DNA from 3 places in the Psychrosphaera ytuae genome. Region 1 is predicted to be linked to each of the others. Evidence: predicted binding sites of a transcription regulator. Region 1 holds the regulator's gene; each other region holds the start of a gene.
What was found. The regulator LexA, encoded in region 1, represses DNA repair genes until DNA is damaged. The targets are predictions, from matches to a motif close to TACTGTATNNNNATACAGTA.

Region 1 (7,707 bases):
CAAAAGCCGTGAACAGCGCTTTTTGGCTCAAAAAAACGAACAAGATCGTTTGTTAACAGAAGCAAATCAAGAAAAAGCAAACGCACTGGCCTTATCTGAAAAGTTAGAAACTGAATTCGAACAAAACGAATTTAAGATTGCCGATTTATCAGAAGCATTAAACAAGCGTATGGGCTCACTAAAGGAGCTATTTGGTGTGTTGCAGCAGGTATCTGGTGACACCGCTGGCAAGCTAAAAACATCGAACGTTTCTGCACAGTTCCCGGGTCGTGATGTGTTCTTTGAGCAACTAGCACAGAGCATGGGCGGTTCGTCAAAATTAGCGTCTATCGAACAAATTGAACAAGTTTGGTTTGAGATGCAAAAAGAAATGACTGAGCAAGGCAAAGTCGTACGTTTTAACACTGATGTTGTTGAAGCCGGTGGCGAAAAGGTCAACAAAGAAGTTATTCGCGTCGGTGCGTTTTCTTTAGTGTCTGATGGCAAGTACTTAAACTTATCGCCGTCGACAGGTACGGTTGCTGAATTAGTTCGCCAGCCTTCAGACCGCTTTACTGATACTGCTGCAGAAATCCAGTCTTCAAATAGTTCTGTTGTGCCATTTGCACTTGATCCAACAGGCGGCTCGATTTTAGGCCTATTAGTTCAAGCACCAAGCACCAAAGAGCGTGTCGACCAAGGCGGTACTGTTGGTTACATCATCATTGGCATTGGTTTGATTGCATTTTTGATTGCTCTTGAGCGCTTTGTATCTTTGACAATTATGAGTGCCAAAGTAAAACGCCAAATGAAAAATGCAACACCATCTGACGATAACCCACTTGGCCGAGTATTAAAGGTAAAAGACCAATACCCTCACGTAGCTTTTGACACACTTGAGTTGAAATTAAGCGAAGCAATTTTACGTGAAATGCCAAAAATCACTCGCAACTTAACCTTAATCAAAATTGTCTCGGTCATTGCGCCGCTGTTAGGTCTACTTGGTACCGTTACGGGTATGATCAAAACCTTCCAAGCAATTACCTTGTTTGGCACAGGCGACCCGAAATTAATGGCAGGTGGTATCTCTACGGCACTTATGACAACAGTTTTAGGTCTGGTTGTAGCGATTCCTACAGTTGTCCTATCAACCATGCTGAACACTCGCAGCAAAAACATCTTGTTTATTTTACAAGAACAAAGTGCGGGCATTATTGCAGAGCGTTCTGAACAGCAAGTCGCAGACAAGAAAGCGGCCTAACGGCCCTTCTTCGCGACTCTTAACTTAACGCAAGAAAGGAGAGACTGTGGTGTTTTTCACAGAAACCCTAGAGGCAATACGCGAGTTTATGGACACTGGGGGCGTGGTTCTCAGTGCCATCGCAGTAATGATTTTTGTTATGTGGTTGCTGATTTTAGAACGCATCATGTATGCGCTCAAAGGTTACCGTCACTACAAACAGACACTGATTACAAAATGGCAAAGTCGCAAAGAGCGTGACTCTTGGAACGCCGAGCAAATTCGTCAAGCGTACATCGCCAGAGCAAAACAAAAATTACAGGTTAATTTACCACTGATCACCTCACTCGTCGCCTTATGTCCGTTAATGGGCTTATTAGGTACTGTGACAGGCATGATTGAAGTTTTTGATGTCATGGCCATCAGTGGCAGCGGCAACGCACGTTCTATGGCAAGTGGCGTATCAAAAGCAACGATTCCTACTATGGCCGGAATGGTCGGCGCCCTTTCAGGGGTATTTGCCAACACCTGGATTCAACGCAAAGCCAAACGAGAAATTGAACTGTTAGAGGATCATTTACCGCTTGATCACTAGCGGTAAATTCAGGAGAAAGAATAATGAGAGCGCCATTAGCCAACCTAATGCAGGAAGAAGAACAAGAAAACATCGATTTAACACCAATGTTGGACGTTGTTTTTATCATGCTGATTTTCTTTATCGTCACCGCATCTTTTGTCAAAGAAGCTGGTATTGATGTTAATCGTCCAGAAGCTGCAACAGCAGTTAAAAAAGAGCGAGCAAGTATCTTGGTCGCTATCTCTGATAAAGGCGAAGTTTGGATCAACAAACGCAGAGTCGATATCCGTGCGGTCCAAGCGAATATCGAACGCCTAAAAGCAGAAAACCCACAAGGCTCAGTCGTTATCCAGGCAGACAAAAAAGCAACGACCGATACGCTAATTAAAGTAATGGATGCGTCTCGTGCTGCTGGAGCCTATGACGTTTCAATTGCAGCTCAAGAGAAATAGGACATTACGACCATGTTTGTAAGATTGCTTACTGCTCTTGCGCTAGCTGCTGTCGTCACTGTTGCATTGCTCTATGGTATGCAGGCGCTGATTAAGTCTGGTGACTCGGCTATAACCGAGCCAGCTCAAGGCAGTGTTTTGGACTTTATTCGGCTTAAACAAGAGGAGACCGTTCAAAAGAAAGAACGTAAACCTCAAAAGCCGCCTAAACCACAAGAGCCGCCTCCACCAATGGACCAGCCTCAAATGGCGCCAGACACAGCTGATGCTAGCGACGCTGGATTTGATTTTAGTGCCGATGTCGCTGCAGACGTTTCGCTTGATGGCGGTTTGGCACTTGAATCTGGAGATGGCGAGTACCTGCCTATCGTCAAAGTTCAACCGGTTTATCCTCGTCGTGCGTTACAGCGTGGAATCGAAGGCTATGTGATCGTGGAGTTTACCGTTGACCGCACAGGCGCAGTAAAAGATCCAATGGTTATCGAAGCCGAACCTCAAGGCTTATTTGACCGTGCTGCGATGGACGCAGCGCTTAAATTTAAATACAAACCTCGAGTGGTAAATGGCGAACCTACTGAAGTATCTGGTGTGCAAAACCGCATTACGTTCGAGCTCAATGGTTAACCAAGAGTTATTTAAGGGGTAAATAATGAAAACACTTCTAACTTCAACCTGTATCGCAGCAACGGTATTATTTGGCTCATCGCTGGTTACTATAGTCCCGGGAATAGACGGTTCAACAGTCGTCGCAGCAGAAAAGTCTTCCGAAAAAAAACGTCGCAGAACGCCAGCCATGGGTTCACGTGTATATAGCCAACTAGCCAGAGCACAAGAGCTAGCAGATGCTGGAAACGTAGCAGAAGGACTTGCGGTACTTGATAGTGTTAAAGATAAAGCGGACAGCTTAAACAGCTACGAACGTGCGATGATGCACAATTTTTACGGCTTTATTTACTACAACGCTGAAAGAATGACAGATGCGATGAACGCTTTTGAACAAGTCGTCGCGCAATCACCAATTCCGGAATCACTCGAAAAAAGTACCTTGTTTTCACTCTCTCAGCTAGCAATGGCAAACGGTGACTACCAAAAAACCTTGGACTTTTTGACACGTTGGGAGTCAGTAAACGAGGGTGATATACCCGTTAAAAATTACGTACTAAAAGCTCAGGCTACCTACCAAGCCAAACGCTATGAGGAAGCAGCTTCTTATATCGACACCGCTATAAAGCTTGCTGAAAAACAAGAGGCGCAACCTCTAGAGAACTGGTACGTATTACAAAGAGCCGTGTACTTTGAGCTAAAACAGCCAAAGAAAGTCACGAAAGTACTAGAAACCATGGTACGCAAATTCAACAAGCCTGAATATTGGGTACAGCTCGGTGGCATGTATGGTGAAATTGGCGAAGAAGAAAAACAACTTGCAGTATTAGAAGCAGCTTATCTTCAAGGCTACATCACCAAAAAAACGCAACTTAGAAACCTAGCGCAAATTTATTATTTTAACGGTTTACCCTACAAAGCGGGCTCTGTCATGCAAAAAGCCATCGACAGTCAGCAACTGGCGTCGTCCGAAAAGAACCTCAAGTTTATGGCTCAATCTTGGTTGGCCGCAAAGGAGTATGATTTAGCGGTCAACGCTTTTGACCAATTGGCCAAAGTGACAAAAGGAGGAGATGCTTACCAACAGATCGCTGAGATTCGTTTGCAGCAAGGCAAGTACCAGGCAACCATCACAGCAGGCCAAAAAGCCGCAGAGCAAGGCGACCTTACAAACCCTGGTAATTTATATCTTGCTATGGGTATGGCTTATTTTAATTTGAAAGAGTTTGAAGCCTCTATTGATGCTCTTAACCAAGCAAAAGAGCACAAGTCAGTACAGCGTATGGCAAAACAGTGGCTTAAATTTGTTGAACGAGAGCGCTCTACATATGGTGAATTAGCCGCTCTGTAAGTGTGGGTTTCTTTTTATGTCAGTGTTCTCGTAACTCATTCGAAGCCGTGGCTATTCCACGGCTTTTTATTTTTGGTACTATAATCAGGAAAGTAGCCTATGAGTAACCACCATGAATTTGTATCAATTAGTATATGTCAGCAAACTCCCAAAACCGATGAAGGGTAGGGAGCTAAAGTTACTAATAGAACGTGCAAAAATTAAAAATATAAATCTTGATGTCACATCATTGCTAATAAAATTCGACACCAACTTAATCCAAATACTCGAGGGCAATCGCCATACCTTACAGGAGCTATACGACGACATTGAATCAGACTCTCGCCATATCAATGTTAGAAACTGCTATTTTGAACCCGCAGAGCAACGAATTTTTGGCAAATGGGCGCTCACCTTTCTAAACTTAAATAATGAAAAACTAAAGTCTAAGGAACGGCTGCAAGAATTAGCACACCAGCTGATTGATGCGCGTGGAGACGATGAACACAGTAAAAGTATTTTGTTATTAGATGAGTTTTCAGAAAGAGTTAAACAATAAAGGCACCATGAAAGAAGAGCCCGTAAACTTATATCAACTTCTTTACAAAAGTTACGCTACGCGCCCACTTTCTGTCGAAGAGTTTGCGGACTTACTGGTCGACGCCAGAGTTAAAAACGACTCGCTGGGTGTAACCGGTATTTTACTGTACAAAAACGGGGTGTTTATTCAACTTATGGAGGGTGAGAAAAGAAATATTGATACGCTATATGATGTTATCAAACAAGACCCTCGTCATACTCAATTAGAATGTCTGTACTATCAGCCTGCAAATGAAAGAGCTTGTAAAAATTGGGCAATGAAAATTCACAATTTAGACTTTGGGGTACCTGATAATTTGCTTGGAGTTGAACAACTCATCAGCCAATTACATCAGCAACACCTAAGCGATGGCCAGTCCCCTGCTGAACAGTTAATTACCCTGTTTAAACAGGTAAGCTAATCCACTGGCCACTATTACATTAAGGAAGAGTTACGAATAACCCCAACCGCAAGTCCTTCAATAGCAAACTCTTGATAGTTTAAGTCCACTTTAATCGGCGAGAATTCTTCATTTTCTGCGTGTAAAATGACCTGGCTACCTTTACGCTCAAGACGTTTAACCGTCACATCATCTTCAACACGGGCGACGACTACTTGGCCATCTCGAGCTGTCTGTGTTTTGTGTACTGCCAACAGATCACCATCCAAAATTCCGATGTCTTTCATACTTTCACCTTCAACTTTTAGTAAAAAGTCGGCGCTTGGAGAAAACATTAAAGGATCGACGTTAACGTGACGGTCAACGTGTTCCATTGCCAAGATAGGAGAGCCTGCTGCTACCTTACCAATTAGTGGTAATCCCGAGTCTTGTTCGGTTATTTCCTCGGTTAAGCGGATCCCGCGTGAGGTACCCGAAAGCATTTCAATAAAGCCTTTTTTGGCAAGAGCTTTTAGGTGATCTTCTGCTGCATTTGCCGAGCGAAACCCTAACTGTTTAGCAATCTCTGCACGCGTTGGCGGCATTCCGGTCGAAATAATGGTGTCTCGAATGAGTTCTAAAATCTCTGATTGTCTAGCAGTAAGTGGTCTCATCATCTGTTTTTCCATACAGTAACATAACTGTCAGTATATACAGGCATTGTGATTGTGCAATAGAAAATTACTGTAAATGATAGGTTTTTGTCCGTTCTTTGTTAAAATTGACCTTCGCAGTTCGTTATCTTTAGGGAATTTATGTCTTTTATTAACGCAATAATGTATTGGCTTACTCGTCCTTTCATCCGCACTCAGTTAGTTGCCGACGATAAGCACAATGATATGGGTATCGAGGCAAACAAGCCTGTATCTTATGTATTAGTTACTGATTCGTATACGGATCGCATGGCACTAGAACAAGCTTCAAAGAAGCTTGGCTTGCCATCGCCTTTTTCGGCAATTGATTTGGCCGGAAAAAAACTAAAAAGAACATTAGGCGTCAAGCCCGTCGACTCCATTTTCCTCAACGAAAAGTCACATATTGAAAAAACCACAGAGTTAGGTGAAAACTTACTAAAATTGGTCGAAGAAACCGGTGAAGACATTCAGTTTGTCCCAGTTATGATCCGTTGGGGTCGAGCACCTGGAGTAGAAAAAGACACTAGTCGCAAACCCCGCCTGATGGACTTAATCACTCAAAAACTTCAAGCGTCGCCACTGCGTAAGTTTTTTATCGTTTTGCTTTACGGTCGCCACAGCTTTGTACGTATTTCAAAACCCGTATCGCTTCAGAAAATGGTTAATGACTTTGGCGCTACTGAAGAGACCGCTCACAAATTATTGAGAGTCGCGCGTATTCACTTTGAACGCCAACGCATTGTAGCGACTGGGCCAAAAATAATGGAACGCCAAGCATTTTTTAATAGTATGTTAGCCAGTCCAGCGCTAAAAAAAGCCCTTCAAGAAGAAATGGAATCGAAGAACATTTCCCTTGAAGAGGCAAAACAAAATGCCAAAAAGTTACTTGATGAAATCGCTGGAGATTACAACGAATCTTATATTCGCCTAGGTTCTCGCATACTTACCTGGGTTTGGAACAAAATATACAACGGTATTAGGGTACACAACGCAGATAAACTGCGCGATCTTGCGCAAAAAGGTCACGAAATTGTTTATGTTCCGTGTCACCGAAGTCACATGGACTACTTGTTGGTGACTTATGTGATATACCACGAAGGCTTGGTCCCTCCACACATTGCGGCAGGCATTAACCTGAACTTCTGGCCAGCCGGCCCTATCTTCAGAAAAGCCGGTGCGTTTTTCTTACGTCGCAGTTTTAAAGGCGACAAATTGTATTCTGCGGTATTTAGAGAATACTTATCGACGCTCTTTGCCAAAGGTTATCCTGTTAAATATTACACCGAGGGTGGACGCTCTCGTACAGGCCGCCTTTTAGCACCTAAAACTGGCATGATTGCCATGACCATTCAATCAATGCTGCGCGGCATCGACCGTCCTATCACATTAGTCCCTGTTTACATCGGTTACGAGCATGTAATGGAAGTGAATACTTACCTCAAAGAGCTTAAGGGTAAGAACAAGGAAAAAGAATCCATATTCGGTGTATTTAAAGCACTAAAAAACCTAAAAAATTATGGTCATGGCGACGTAAACTTCGGCGAGCCTATCAACCTTAACGAAATTCTGAATGACAAAGCACCGGACTGGCGAAAAGAGATCAGTGCTACTGACGTCGTAAAACCAAGCTGGTTAACACCGGTTGTCAATCACACAGCAAACCGAGTAATGAGCTCTATCAATGATGCTGCGGTCTTAAACACAGTTAACCTATCAGCTTTGACACTCCTCACGTCAGAAAGTCATGCACTACCTCGGGTTGAGATGGAATCTTTAATCGAGTTTTATGTCGATTTACAAAAGTCAGTCCCCTACTCCAAGCTTATTAAACTACCTGAAGAGACGGCTTCACAAATTATCGATGAGGCAATT
Region 2 (7,707 bases), 940 kb from region 1:
CCGTGGTTTTGAGCAGTAATCATTACTCGTTTATTAGCTAAGTCTTGAACAGGATGGTTACCGCCATGGTGACCGAATTTCATTTTTGCCGTTTGAGCACCACTTGCTAATGCTAGTAATTGATGACCAAGACAGATACCAAAAATTGGAATGTCTGTTTCTAAGAATGATTTGATCGCCTCAATCGCGTAATCACATGGCTCAGGGTCACCTGGACCATTTGATAAAAAGATACCGTCTGGATTCAATGCCAAAACATCTTTAGCCGGAGTTTGCGCAGGAACAACCGTCAATTTACAACCGCGATCTACTAACATACGAAGGATGTTGCGTTTAACACCGAAGTCATAAGCCACTACGTGGAATTTAGGGTCTTCTAACTCAGAGAAACCTTTACCTAACTCCCAACTGCCCATATTCCAAGTCGTCATCTCTTTACATGAGACCACTTTGGCTAAGTCCATACCCTTAAGGCCAGGAAACTCTTTTGCCGCGGCTAAAGCTTGTTGCTCGATTTCGGCTGTCATTTCAGCTGCAGTGATAATGCAGCCTCTTTGCGCACCCTTGTCGCGAAGAATTCGAGTTAGCTTTCGCGTATCGATATCTGCAATTGCAACAACGTTGTTAGACTTTAAATAGCTCGACAAATCTTGCTCACTTCGGAAATTACTTGCCACTAAAGGAAGATCGCGAATAACTAGGCCTTTTGCCCAGATTTTGTCATTTTCTTCGTCTTCAGAGTTGGTGCCGTAATTGCCGATGTGGGGATAAGTGAGGGTGATGATTTGTTCAGCGTATGAGGGGTCGGTGAGAATTTCTTGGTAGCCTGTCATGGAAGTATTAAAGACAACTTCACCGACAGAAATACCTTCTGCGCCGATGGCAGATCCTCGAAATATAGTTCCGTCTTCCAGAACTAAAAGCGCGGGTTGAGTCAAGATAACCTCCTAGCATCATTGAGCAGAACGTGGGATTTTTCTGCTTCCGGTTAACCTTAGCCTATAAACATTAGGCAAATTCCGGTTATTGTAGCCAAGAGATCAAAATTAGGCTAGGAAAATTTCAAAAAAACGTAAAAATAAGTGTTTAATATCAAAATCTTCCTAAAGGACCTAATTTTATAACACAACTATTTAAAATTTAGAACATCTTGCATGTCAAAAAGTCCATTTTCTTTTTTAGACAACCATGCCGCAGCCCTTATTGCACCTTTAGCAAAGGTAAGTCTGTCAGTTGCTTTATGAGTTATTTCGAGCCTTTCGCCAATATCTGCAAACAAAGCAGTGTGTTCACCCACAATGTCACCAGCTCTTAGGCTTGCGAAGCCAATTGAACCTTGTTTGCGCTCACCGACAATACCATTTCGATTATATTCAGCAACATCGGCCAAATTGACGTTTAACCCCTTCGCTATCGCTTCGCCCATAGACAATGCCGTGCCAGAAGGAGCGTCTTTTTTATACTTATGGTGTGATTCAACAATTTCGATATCCGCTGTGTGCCCCATAGTAGACGCTGCAATTTCAAGTAAACGATGCATTAAATTAACACCGGTACTAAAGTTGGTTGCGTAAACAATGGCAATTGATTCACTGGCCTTTTTTAGCATTTCTTTTTGTTGTTCAGAAATACCCGTAACTCCAATAACCATGTTTTTGCCGTGTTTAACACACTGAGCCACATGATTATCGAGCGCCTCAGGTAGGGTAAAGTCAATCCAAACATCAGCTTCGGAGATCAGAGACGATGTTCCTTCTTTTACACTAGTGCCATAGTTTTCTATTCCAATAAGCTCACCAACATCAGCCCCTATAATAGTCGAGGTTGCCCTCACCGACGCGGCCGCTACTTTTGCTTCTGGGTAGTCGATGCCTGCTTCAATTAAACGACGGCCCATACGGCCATTTGCACCAAAGATTCCAATATTTGTCATAATTCTTTCCAACATTGCATATGGTCAAAAGTCTACACCAAAGCAGTAAGACTTATATATGCAGTTTGATGATAAATAGTAGTTTTTGGTCATATTTTACATATACTGTGATAAATCACAGCGATGAGAGACCAATATGAAGCACATTATTCTTAGTGTTTGCCTAACTGCGCCAATAGTCTTAAGCGGTTGCCAAACAGCCTATTACTCCGCTATGGAAAAAGTGGGAATTCACAAACGCGACATTTTGGTCGACCGAGTAGAAGATGCTCGTGATGCTCAAACAGATACTCAAGAAGAGTTTCAGACTGCGTATGAGCGTTTGGTCACCCTGACCAATTTTGATGGTGGCGAAATAGAAAAGGTCTACAACCAACTCAATGATGATTATGAATCCAGTGAGGCGGCAGCAAAGCGCGTCAGTGACAAAATTGACGCGGTAGAGGACGTGGCAGAAGACTTGTTTGACGAATGGCAAGAAGAACTCCAACAGTACTCCAATCAACGCCTTCGTGCAGCAAGTGAACGCAAGCTAAAAGACACAGAGCGTCAATTTAATCAGTTATTGCGTAGCATGCGACGGGCTGAATCGAAGATGGCGCCAATTTTGGCAACATTAAAAGACAACGTTCTTTATCTAAAACATAACTTAAACGCAGCGGCTATAGCAGCGATTAAAGGTGAATTTGATTCTCTTAAAACTGAAATATCTGCGCTTATTACAGACATGAGCCGAGCGATTGAAGACTCTAATGAGTTTATTGATACCCTTAAAGCTCAGGGTTAATTCTTAAAGAATATTACTTAACTTACAAAATCAAAAAAAGCACCTTTTGGTGCTTTTTTATTTACTGTTTGTTTTTATAGCAGTTTTATCAAGCGAGCTTTTTATTCAGCGGCTTTTGAAACCATTACCATTGCTGGGCGTAATAAACGACCATTCAACGTAAAGCCTTTTTGCATTACTGCAATAACCGTATTTGGTTCTACTTCAGCAGATGGCTGCATTGCCATTGCTTGGTGATATTCTGCATTAAACTTCTCACCCTGCGGGTCAACCACTTCAACACCAAACTTAGAAACTGCATCAACAAAAGACTTTTGAGTCAGCTCAATACCTTCAAGTACTGGCTTCAATGCTTCATTTTCTTTATCAGAGAACTGAATAGCACGCTCTAGGTTATCGATAACAGGAAGTAGCTCATTGGCAAACTTCTCTAGTGCAAATTTATGGGCTTTTTCTACATCTACTGCTGCACGGCGACGAATATTGTCTACTTCAGCTGCTGCACGAACTACAGAGTCTTGTTGTTCTTGTACTTTTGCTTGAGCAGCGGCTAACTCTGCTTCTAACTGAGCAATGCGCTCTTCTGCTGATACTTCATTGGTCGCTTCTGCTTGCTCAGTCGCATCAACTTGTTCCGTTGCTTCTGTTGCTTGCTCAGCTTCGATGTTTTCGTCTTGTTTAATAGGCTCTTGATCAGACATGAGTCTTACTACTCCAAACTAATACGGGTTTCTAAATTAAATACTGGTGCGTATTATGGGGATTACTGTCGACGATTCAAGGCCGAGGTGAGAATATTCGCAGATAAATCTACTGCAGAAATCACCGACTCATAATCTATTCTTGTTGGGCCGACAACTGCCATTACACCCGCAACCTTGTTATCTTTCTTAAAAGACTTAGCCACCATGGTACATTTAGCCAATGCAGGCACGCCCATTTCATCACCAATAAACACATGAACACTGTCACTTGAACAGCAGGCCGAAAAAATAGGCTGCAGTAAATTGAAATTTTCTACCGCTTTTAATACTTGTTTTAAATCTTCAGTTTCGGTAGCAATTTCACTGTTTAAAAGACGGGTTTCCGAGGTCCTAAATAACACTTGTTCCGTCAATTCAACTGAGTCACCAAACAACGCACGTCGAACCAGTTCGTTCACCTCGGGGTTAGCCTGTTTTAAAAAATACCCCAAACGCTGCCGACCCTCTTCTAGAGAAAAGCCTGCTAGCGCAGAGTTGAGCATTTGTAATGTTTGTTGCAATACTGAGTCTGCCACCGAAAAAGGCAAGTCAACCACTCGGTTTTGAACTTCGTCATGCTGATCAATTAACACACAAAGTAACCTTTGGTCGGCAAGACGCACTAACTCGAGCTGTCTAATCACCGCATCATTTGACTTGGGCATCGCCACTAAGCCCGTTAAGCGGGTCATATCGGCTATCATTCGAGCCGCTTTGTTACACATTTCTTGTGGTGTTGCAGAATTGACAAGGTTGGCGGTTAGTTGTTGTAACTTGCCTTGATCCGCTGATTCGAAACTAAGTAATTGGTTGACGAAATAACGCAAACCACGGGTGGTAGGAATTCGCCCTGCACTGGTGTGCGGTGAATAGATAAAGCCATCTTGTTCGAGTCCGACCATCACATTTCGGATGGTAGCGGGACTGGCCTGAATGTCAGAAGTATCAACGACAAACTTTGAGGAAATAGGTACCCCTAACTCAAGATAGCTTTTTATTACTAAGTTGAGGACATACTCAGCACGTTGATTTTTATTTAATTTTGTCATCTAAATTTATATCTCTGACTTCTAATTCAGGATGAAACAAGCTATAACGCCTACTATGCTGTATTAGGGCAATTTGGAAAATTACAATGGCAGAACACTTTAAAACAATTGGCGTCATAGGCAAAGCAAATCATGAAGCAACCATGCAAACCGTGCAGGAGCTTTATGAGTTCTTAGGCGAGCAGGGTTACCGTGTCATTGTCGAAGAGAACATTGCTCATCACATCAAAGATAAAAAACCAGATGTTGCCGATGTCGTAGAACTTGGCAAACGCTGTGACTTGGCCATTGTTGTGGGTGGTGATGGCAACATGTTAGGTGCAGCAAGAGTACTAAGTAGATTTGATGTCGCAGTTATTGGCGTAAATCGGGGTAACCTAGGCTTTTTAACCGACCTCAACCCTGATAACTTTAAGGCCTGCCTTACAAAAGTATTGCAGGGAGAATACACTACAGAAATGCGCTTTTTGTTAGACGTAAGTGTTCACCGACACCAAACCGTCAAGGCAACAAATTCTGCGATGAATGAAGTGGTACTTCACGCTGATAAAGTTGCCCACATGATCGAATTTGAAGCTTACATTAACGACTCATTTGTGTTTCACCAACGCTCTGACGGATTGATCATAAGCACACCGACAGGCTCCACTGCTTACTCTTTGTCTGGTGGTGGTCCTATTGTTCATCCAAGTCTTAACGCAGTATCTTTAGTACCTATGTTTCCACATACCCTGACGAGTCGCCCACTTGTTATTGACGCGGACAACGAAATAAAAATCATTGTCAGCAGCGATAATGATGCTCAACTTCAAATTAGCTGTGACAGCCATGTGGTTTTATCCGTTTTGCCAGGGGATGAAATTATCGTAAAAAAACATCCATTAGGCCTGCGCCTAATCCACCCAATCGACCACGATTACTATGATGTACTTCGCAAAAAATTGAATTGGGGCAAACAAAATTATTAAAGCCTGTTTGCTTATATTTTTTCCAAACAAAAAAGAATAAAAACTGGACGCATTTTTATTGGACAGCAATTAAAAAACCAATTACTGTATATACCAACAGTACAATTATTTTAAGTGACTTTCCGATGTTAGTTTCTTTGGCTATCAAAAATTTTGCAATCGTTCGCCAATTAGAAGTGAATTGGCATAAAGGTATGACTACGATAACGGGTGAGACAGGTGCAGGTAAATCTATTGCGATTGATGCCCTTGCTCAGGCTCTTGGAGAACGCAGTGATGCTGGCATGGTTCGCACTGGTGCCGACAAAGCAGAAGTTATCGCGTGTTTTGATCTCAGCCACCTACCACAAGCTAAGAAATGGTTAGACGATCGAGATTTAGGTTACGATAACGAGTGTATCCTGCGCCGAGTTATTTCAAAGGAAGGTCGCTCTAAAGCTTATATCAATGGAACCCCTGTTCCTGCCGCACAACTTAAATTAATTGGTACTCAATTAGTCAGTATTCACGGTCAACACGCTCATACATTACTGACAAAACCCGAACATCAAAGGGACCTACTCGACGAATACGCAGGTAATCACGAAATCTTAAACCGAGTACAAGAGAGCTATCGACGTTGGCAAAGTATTGGTAAAGAGTATCAACAGTTATTCGAGCAACAACAAGAGTTTAGCGCTCAAAAGCAACTCCTAGAGTATCAGGTTCAAGAGTTAGAAGAAGCTGATTTACAAGTGGGCGAATATGCCGAAATTGAAGCCGAGCACAAACGCTTGCACCACGCTCAAGGTCTACTTGCTGACAGCCAACAATCACTCGAATTGCTATACGAAGGTGAAGAAGGCAACGCATACAGCGCACTTCAACATGCACTGTCGATGTTAAATAAATCAGCCAATATTGACGCCGAGTTAGAACCAGCAGCAGAACTGATCAACAATGCGCTTATTCAATTGGAAGAAGGGGTCAATGAGTTGCGTAGCTATACCGACCGACTCGAGCTAAATCCTGAGCGCCTATTCGAAATTGAAGCTCGTTTGAGCACTTTAGTTGACTTGGCTCGTAAGCACCAAGTCGAGCCAGAGGTACTACCCGAACATTTTCAAAAGCTCGCTGACGAATTAAGTCAGTTTGGTGAGTCTAATGATCGACTAGAGCAACTTGCAGTGGAGCAACAACAAGCGTTAGAAGAATACAAACTTGCTGCAGAGCAACTTTCTGATACTCGGAAGCAAAGTGCCACAGCTCTTACCAAACAAATCACTGCGAGTATGCAGTCATTGAATATGGATGGCGCGCAATTCGAGCTCAAGGTTAACACTGACTCGTCGATAACCTCTAAGTCTGGATTTGACCAAGTCGAGTTTTTAGTAAGTGCCAACTTAGGGCAAGCGCTGCAACCATTGGCTAAAGTCGCATCGGGCGGTGAGCTAAGTCGGATTAGTTTAGCGATTCAAGTGATCATTGCACAGCGTGTAACAACACCAACATTGCTATTTGATGAAGTCGATGTCGGAGTTTCAGGACCTACGGCATCAGCAGTAGGTAAGCTGATGAAACAGTTGAGTCAAAACACTCAAGTCATCTGTGTTACTCACTTACCTCAAGTCGCTTGTTTTGGCCACCAGCAACACTTTGTAAACAAGTTTAATGTCGATAACATCACTGAGACAAAAATGAGTTTATTGTCAGACCCGCAACGTATTGACGAGTTGGCTCGACTACTTGGTGGTGATGCAATTTCAGATACAACAAGAGCAAACGCAGAAGAGCTGCTATTAACGGCAAAGGCGGCTTAACAAGACACAGATTACTGATTTTAAATTTGACCGGAGGCTAATGTGCACACTTCTTTTAAAGCGCTTTGTATTCTATTCGCCTCCGTTTTTTTTATCATTACTAATAGCCATTACACTAACGCAGAGCAGTTAGATTTTTCTAAACACGAAACCTCTTCTACCATTGAGTATAGCTATCAATGGAAAGATAAAGACGACACTATCCAACAACTAAACTTCGCATTAGACAAACGCCTCGTTGGTAACAATTACCGCCACTTCAAAGCCCTCAGACCTTCTTTACTCAGAATGTATTCAATCAGGGAATTAAAAAAAGCGATTGCCAAACTCGACCCACGTAAAGGTTCTGTCAAACTATTACCAAGAGTGGAAGACATCGAATTCGAAATTTCAAGTCGCGACACCAGCTGGATAAAACAGACCTCACA
Region 3 (7,707 bases), 560 kb from region 1:
GCAACCCAAATCTATCTTAGTGAAATTGGTTTCTCACCATTACTTACAGCGGAAGAAGAAGTATATTTTGCTCGTAAGGCATTGAAAGGCTGTGAAGCCTCTCGCAAACGTATGATTGAAAGTAACTTAAGACTGGTTGTTAAAATAGCTCGTCGCTATAACAACAGAGGCTTAGCGTTACTTGATCTAATCGAAGAAGGTAACTTAGGTCTAATTCGCGCCGTTGAAAAATTTGATCCTGAACGTGGGTTCCGCTTTTCGACTTATGCAACTTGGTGGATCCGTCAAACCATCGAACGCGCGATTATGAATCAAACACGCACGATCCGATTGCCTATTCATGTAGTAAAAGAGTTAAACGTTTATTTAAGAACCGCTAGAGAGCTCGCCCAAAAGTTGGACCACGAGCCTACTGCAGAAGAAATCGCTGCACAGCTAGACAAACCTGTTGAAGACGTTTCAAAAATGCTTCGCCTCAATGAGCGTATCAGCTCAGTTGACACACCAATTGGTGGTGATTCTGACAAAGTTTTACTGGATGTGATTGCTGATGAGCGTGGCAAAGGGCCAGAGCATACAACGACTAATGATGACATAAACAACAACATCGTCAGTTGGTTAGAACAACTCAATCCAAAACAACGCGAAGTACTAGCACGTCGCTTTGGATTGTTAGGCTATGAACCATCAACCCTAGAGAATGTTGGCAAGGAAATCGGTCTAACTCGCGAGCGTGTTCGTCAGATCCAAGTTGAAGCGCTTCGTCGACTAAAAGACATGGCTCTACATGAAGGATTAAATATGGAATCCTTATTTCAAGTTGAAGAAATGTAACCTGATTATTAGTAGTTCTTGTATTAGGTAAAAAGCTCGCAGTTGCGAGCTTTTTTTTGTTAAACTCAGGCGTCCAATAGAGGTACTTATTCTCTAATTGTTAGAAACCGAGTTAAAGTTTAGTGAACATTTATAAGCAACTGTTATTAATTTTTTTATTATTGCCAGCGTTAGCCAACAGTAATGAAGTAGTAGGCAAGTCCAATAACACCCCAAATGTAGTCACATTACGCACTCCCCCACCTATTGAACAAGGTTATTACGTCCGAGATTTGTTGGTAGAGGCGTACCAAAAAATTGGTTACGAAATTGATTTTATTTCACTACCTGCGACTCGAGAACTAAACTTGGCCCAAGAAAATAGAATATCTGGCGTGCTAGCCAAAGATATCGTAGTCGAACAAAACTTTCCTGAGTTGATTAGAGTGCAATTTCCACTGTTCGAATATCAAGTTGTTTATGTTGCCGATAGACGTGAGTGTGGGTATTGCTTTTTAGATTCTATTACAGCCATTGGTTATCCACGTGGTGGTCAGGTGTTTCCCCCACTTATTAAAAAGTTTTTTCCCAATGCTACAGCAACAGATCTAAGCTGGACGAGTAATGTAGAGGAAGTTGTTTCGAAAGGCCGGCTTCCCTCGTTTATGACAACTAACATAGGTTTTTCAAAAGTGGTTTGGGATAACCCACACACAATTGTTCACGAACTCGATCGCCGCTATGATTTTCATTATTTATCTCCGGGTGCCGGACACTTAAGAGAAAAGCTTGAAGAACAATTAAATGAAATGAAGCGCTCAGGCCGTATTGATGAGTTATTGGAAAAACATGGGTTATTAGAAGATAAGTCGACGAAAGTAGCGTTTGAGCGTGAAAAGGTAAAAGCTGTTTCAGGGTACTGGGCCGAATATACTGAGCAAGATGGCTCTGGGGTTTACTGGGATATTGTTGATACCGCTATGCACAGAAGAGCTGTTGTCGAAAAAGAAGCTACCGAATGGGTGCGCGCCGTTAGGCTTTTTGAAAACGGCAAAGCGGATATGTTAGTTGGAGCCTACAAAAATCTTCCTTCAGGTTATTTATCTTCTAAATATCATATCGATTACGAATCTGAAGCTGTATCAGTCGCGAAGTCACAGGATATATTAGAGCGATTTGAACAGGGTGATTTAAACCTTAGTGTATGTGCGTCAGAGACGATAGAACTTGTCAGAAGAGAAGCCAGCAAGCGTGCTTTTATATATTATTCAGAGTTTTCCAAATGCTATGAGCTATTTGAAAGCGACCGAGTTGACCTTATAGTTGACTACCCTTACAACTTAGGCGAACTAATGGAGCAATTTCCGTCTGCTCCGTTTTATCCATCGCTGCCGTTATATGTACTTTTTCATAACAATGAAGAAGGTAAATTACTAAAAGAGCAATTTGATCAAGGTATGGAGCGTGCGGCCAAAAAGAATAAATTGGCCGAGCTGTTTTTGAGTGAAGAGGACTATGTCTTTGCAAGGATGACGGAGCTTCAATCAGCCAGTCCTCCTTAGCAATTATTGTAATTGATGCTTTATCTTGCTCAGTAAATCCCATGCTTGGCGAGGAGAAAGGTCATCCAAATCAGTGCCACGAATAATGTCAACCACTTGCTGGCGTTCCAAATCTAACAAGTTTAACTGACCATTAGGTACTGATGTTGTCGTTGATGACTCCAGTACGCCATTATTTTTTGCTTCTTCATTGTGGCTAACTTCAAGTGCATGCAGCTTATGTTTGGCAAAGTTTAATACTTCAGAAGGTAAGCCTGCTAACTTGGCAACTTGGATTCCGAAGCTTTTACTTGCTGAGCCTGTTTGTACAGCGTGCATAAAAACAATGTCATCGCCGTGTTCCTGTGCGTCTAAGTGAAGGTTGATTACACCCTCGTGGTTATTTGCAAATTCTGTAAGCTCAAAATAGTGAGTCGCAAATAAGGTCAGAGCTTGGATTTTGCTTGCTAAATATTCAGCACTTGCCCAGGCGAGACTTAAACCATCGTAGGTACTAGTACCTCTGCCTATTTCATCCATCAATACAAGTGAGTGAGCACTCGCATTGTGCAAAATGTTTGCTGTTTCTGTCATTTCAACCATAAACGTTGAACGGCCAGAGGCAAGATCATCAGAAGCACCGATTCGGGTGAAGATTCGGTCAATTTCGCCTATTTGAGCCCGCTCTGCGGGAACAAACGAACCAATGTTGGCCATGAGTGTTATTAAGGCTACTTGGCGCATAAACGTCGATTTACCACCCATATTTGGGCCGGTGATCACAGCTAAACGTTGTTTATCCGACAAAGACACAGGATTGGCGATAAAGGGGTCTGTCATTACTTGTTCAACAACCGGATGACGACCTGCTTCTATGTTGATAACTCGGCCATGGACTAATTCAGGTTTATAGTAATTGAGGGTCTCTGCGCGTTCTGCAAAGTTACACAAAACGTCAGTTTGAGCCAAAGCATCCGATAACAATTGTAATGGCTCTAAATTTTCTACTAAGGCTTCGATAATTTGTTCGTACAGGCGTTTTTCTAGTGCAAGAGAACGACTTTGACTCGATAGAACTTTTTCTTCGTGTTCTTTTAACTCTGGAACTATATATCGCTCGTTGTTTTTTAACGTTTGACGTCGAATGTAATGATCCGGAACCTGCGCTGAATTCGCTTTACTGACATCGATATAAAATCCGTGAACTTTGTTAAAGCCTACTTTTAAGGTCGAAATACCCGTTTGTTCGCGTTCGCGCTGCTCGAGCTCTTCAACAAAACGTGTTGCACCGGCACTAAGCTCCCTCAGTTCATCGAGCTCTGCGTTATAGCCAGGCTTAACCACACCGCCATCGCGAATAAGAACCGGCGGGTTGTCGATAATTGCACTATCCAAAAACGCAGCAACTTCAGGCATAGGATCGATTTGTTGATCAAGTACTTTTAGGCGGCTTGCATTTAATGTCGTTAATACCGACTTTATTTCGGGTAATGCTTGTAACGCATTTCTCAATCGAGCTAAGTCTCTTGGCCTTGCTGAACGAATAGCCAGTCGGGCAACGATACGCTCTATATCACCGATTTGTTTGAGGCTAGTTTGAAGAGACTCGAATGCCCCGGTTTGCAACAGGTTTTCTACGGCATCAAGTCTGCCATTGACTTCCATTTGTTCACGCGATGGCATATGAATCCAGCGTTTTAACAAACGGCTGCCCATAGGTGTAGAAGTGTTGTCTAAAACACTTGCTAGAGTATTGTCTTGTCCACCCGAAAGGTTTTGGGTTAGTTCTAAGTTTTTTCGCGTAGCTGCATCGATTAAAATAGACGATGCGGTTGACTCAACTCGAACAGAACGAATATGTGGTAACGCCGTGCGTTGCGTGTCTTTTACGTATTGCATCAAACAACCTGCAGCTGCGATACCGCAAGGGTGGTCCATCACACCAAATCCAGTCAATTCACGGGTGTTAAATTGCTGATTTAAGACTCGATGTGCGGTTTGTAAATCAAATTCCCACTCGGGCCTGCGACGCGCTCCTTTTATGTGGCTAAGCAAATGAGTCGCAACAAAGTCTTCTGGGTACAAAAGTTCCGCTGGATTTATTCTCGATAGCGTCGCTTGTAAATCTGCTTCAAGTTCAAATTGGTTTATTAAAAACCGGCCGCTATTGATATCCAAATAGGCCAAACCAAAGGTCGTTTTGTCTTTTTGAGTATGGCTAAAAACCGCCGAAATTAAGTTGTCTTGACGGTCTGGAAGTAGGTTTTCATCGGTGACCGTGCCAGGTGTTACGATTCGGACTACTTTGCGTTCCACCGGTCCTTTGCTGGTGGCCGGGTCTCCGACTTGCTCACAAATAGCTACCGATTGACCAAGCTGGACTAATCGCGATAAATAGTTATCTACTGCATGGTATGGAACACCCGCCATCGGGATCGGTTGGCCGTGTGCAGTGCCGCGTTTTGTCAGTGAGATATCTAATAGATCTGCCGCTCTTTTGGCGTCATCAAAGAAAAGTTCATAAAAGTCACCCATGCGATAAAACAGTAAAATGTCTTGGTGATCTTTTTTGATCTTTAAAAACTGCTGCATCATTGGTGTTTGTGCAGAGATGCTTTCATTACTGTATAAATCTATCATTGGTATCTATAAACTAAACGCGAAAAAACAATATTGTTATTGTCACAAATTCATTTACATCTGTCTTGTAAAAATACGATTTAAGCCTCTCATTATGCGGTAACTGACTACAGAATCTACTTTGGGAATAGTTAAAAAGGAAATGGTATGGAACAACTGACATTGGCAAAACAGCTGGTAAGCCGATTACTCACACTGAAGAAGAAAATAACCACTGCCGAATCTTGTACAGGAGGCGGTATTAGTGCCGCTATTACGGATGTTGCGGGAAGTTCTTCAGTATTTGAATACGGCTTTGTAACCTACAGCAACAAAGCTAAGCAAGATCTTTTGGGTGTTCAGGACTGTACTTTGCAAAACTACGGCGCAGTATCTTCACAAACAGTAGAAGAGATGGCAAAAGGGGCTTTGACAGCAGCGGGTGCTGATTTGGCTATATCCATAAGTGGTATTGCTGGTCCTGGTGGAGGTTCAGAAACGAAACCCGTTGGGACAGTTTGGTTTGCCATAGCCAATTTAAACAACCAAAATAATCAAATATCCGTTACAACTGATCATCAGTGTTTTAGTGGTGACCGAATTGAAGTGCGACGAAAGTCGGTGAAACACGCATTAGAGCTAGCTTTGAGTAAGTTAGATTAAATTATTTTTGAAAAAATGTTCATACAGTATTGATACTGTTTAATTATACAGTATACTCACTGCATTGATTTGGCAGCTTGCCTAATTTTTAGAATTTCTGGAGAAATAAATGGACGCAAATAAAGAAAAAGCACTCGGTGCCGCGTTGCAACAAATCGAACGCCAATTTGGTAAAGGTTCGATTATGAAACTAGGTGATAGTAAAGCGCTTGATATTGAATCGGTTTCTACAGGTTCATTAGGTCTTGATATCGCACTAGGTATAGGCGGTCTACCGTGTGGTCGTATTATCGAAATTTATGGTCCAGAGTCTTCAGGTAAAACAACCTTAACATTACAAGTCATTGCCCAAGCCCAAAAACAAGGTAAAACTTGTGCGTTCGTTGATGCCGAGCACGCCCTAGACCCGATCTATGCAGCAGCGCTAGGTGTAAATGTTGACGAACTTCTGGTTTCTCAGCCTGATACAGGTGAGCAAGCGCTAGAAATCACCGACATGTTAGTACGCTCTGGTGCAGTAGATGTATTGATTGTTGACTCGGTAGCAGCATTGACACCAAAAGCAGAAATCGAAGGTGACATGGGTGACTCACACATGGGTCTTCAAGCTCGATTGATGTCACAAGCACTTCGTAAGTTAACGGGTAATATCAAGCGCTCTAATACGCTTTGTATCTTTATCAACCAAATCCGTATGAAAATTGGTGTTATGTTTGGTAACCCAGAAACAACTACTGGTGGTAACGCACTTAAGTTCTACGCGTCAGTACGTTTAGACATTCGTCGTATTGGTTCTGTTAAAGAAGGCGACGAGGTAATAGGTAACGAAACGCGAGTTAAAGTCGTTAAAAACAAAGTAGCACCTCCGTTTAAACAGACTGAATTTATCATCATGTACGGTCAAGGTATCTCGAAAGAGGGCGAATTGATTGACCTTGGTGTTAAGCATAACGTAGTTGACAAATCTGGTGCTTGGTATGCGTACGGCGGCAGTAAGATTGGCCAAGGTAAAGCAAACTGCATTAAGTTCTTGAAAGAAAACACCGACGTAGCGGAAGAAATCGAACAAAAACTTAGAGATATGTTGTTACTTCAAGCAACAATCAAAGACGAAGAAGCAGAAGATAAAGATGCTACTTTAGAAGGTTAATTAACCTTCTTTACAGAATGACCCTTGTAAAGTCGCTATTTCCTTTTTGGGATTAGCGACTTTTTTTATGATTAAAACCTGAGTTGGGATATTAAAGAGTATTTGGTTTGGTCTTGCTGGCCTCGCCAATTAGTCCACAACGTTCTGTTTTGATTATTACTATCTACATACGTTACTTCAGCACCTAAATGCCATGTTTGGCCAAACCAACCTGACGTTGGGACGTAACGCCAATTTAAGGTCCAACTGTTTCCTTTGCTTTGATTTGGATCGAAAGAGTTGAGGTCTTTGTCATTAACGTCAAAGGCGTCATAGCGCACGGTAAATCTGTGTTGTGCGAGTTTTTTGTTATATAAAAGATACCAGGCTTGGAAGTCATTATGAACACCACCAAGGTTGTCGCCCATTTCTGTACTGCCATTCATATATTGAAAAAGAACCCGAGAGTCTCGATTTAACTTGTGCAATACCGAGAGTGAGGCGAATTTAGTTCGCCAACTATATTGCATATCCGGTTCTAAACCGAATGGGTCTGCTAAGTTATCGTACAGATATACTCTAAAATCTGTGCGCTTTAAGTATTGATAATGAGCCCCTAAGTAAAAGCCAACTCTACCATCGGTTTCTTTATTGATATCAACATAGGTGGGGTTAGGGTGCTCAACAGGCATGAACTGAAAATAATTGGCAAAGTCGACTTTTTCACCAATTACTGATTGACGATTGTGAATGGCCCAACCACGCCATGATAATAGCGATGCTACGCCATCATTTTGTTGGTAGGCGGCGGCGACAAACTCATAGCTATGAGGCGATCGGACTTGACGTCCCGGGCGGCTTATTGTCCATTCTATACCCAATGGACGAACTTCCTCCGCAACCCAACTGTTGATGGCCGAAAAATTGAAAGTGTAAGGTGAC

Region 2: recN (DNA repair protein RecN) is a predicted target of LexA. The motif match lies at 5,563-5,582, and genes of this name have one in related genera.
Region 3: recA (recombinase RecA) is a predicted target of LexA. The motif match lies at 5,670-5,689, and genes of this name have one in related genera.

Annotation. Positions count from the first base shown of each region.
Region 1 is NZ_CP072110.1:2,166,018-2,173,724, reverse strand. It holds gene J1N51_RS09820 (MotA/TolQ/ExbB proton channel family protein) at 1-1,240, shown strand, start outside; gene J1N51_RS09815 (MotA/TolQ/ExbB proton channel family protein) at 1,287-1,814, shown strand; gene J1N51_RS09810 (ExbD/TolR family protein) at 1,838-2,248, shown strand; gene J1N51_RS09805 (energy transducer TonB) at 2,261-2,872, shown strand; gene J1N51_RS09800 (tetratricopeptide repeat protein) at 2,898-4,202, shown strand; gene J1N51_RS09795 (BLUF domain-containing protein) at 4,315-4,740, shown strand; gene J1N51_RS09790 (BLUF domain-containing protein) at 4,712-5,182, shown strand; gene lexA (transcriptional repressor LexA) at 5,197-5,814, opposite strand; gene plsB (glycerol-3-phosphate 1-O-acyltransferase PlsB) at 5,956-7,707, shown strand, end outside.
Region 2 is NZ_CP072110.1:1,230,537-1,238,243, forward strand. It holds gene carA (glutamine-hydrolyzing carbamoyl-phosphate synthase small subunit) at 1-938, opposite strand, end outside; gene dapB (4-hydroxy-tetrahydrodipicolinate reductase) at 1,130-1,933, opposite strand; gene J1N51_RS05430 (DUF2959 domain-containing protein) at 2,070-2,720, shown strand; gene grpE (nucleotide exchange factor GrpE) at 2,822-3,421, opposite strand; gene hrcA (heat-inducible transcriptional repressor HrcA) at 3,484-4,512, opposite strand; gene nadK (NAD(+) kinase) at 4,599-5,480, shown strand; gene recN (DNA repair protein RecN) at 5,606-7,279, shown strand; gene J1N51_RS05455 (hypothetical protein) at 7,322-7,707, shown strand, end outside.
Region 3 is NZ_CP072110.1:1,607,282-1,614,988, reverse strand. It holds gene rpoS (RNA polymerase sigma factor RpoS) at 1-834, shown strand, start outside; gene J1N51_RS07060 (hypothetical protein) at 957-2,375, shown strand; gene mutS (DNA mismatch repair protein MutS) at 2,379-4,994, opposite strand; gene J1N51_RS07050 (CinA family protein) at 5,142-5,636, shown strand; gene recA (recombinase RecA) at 5,746-6,786, shown strand; gene J1N51_RS07040 (hypothetical protein) at 6,858-7,707, opposite strand, start outside.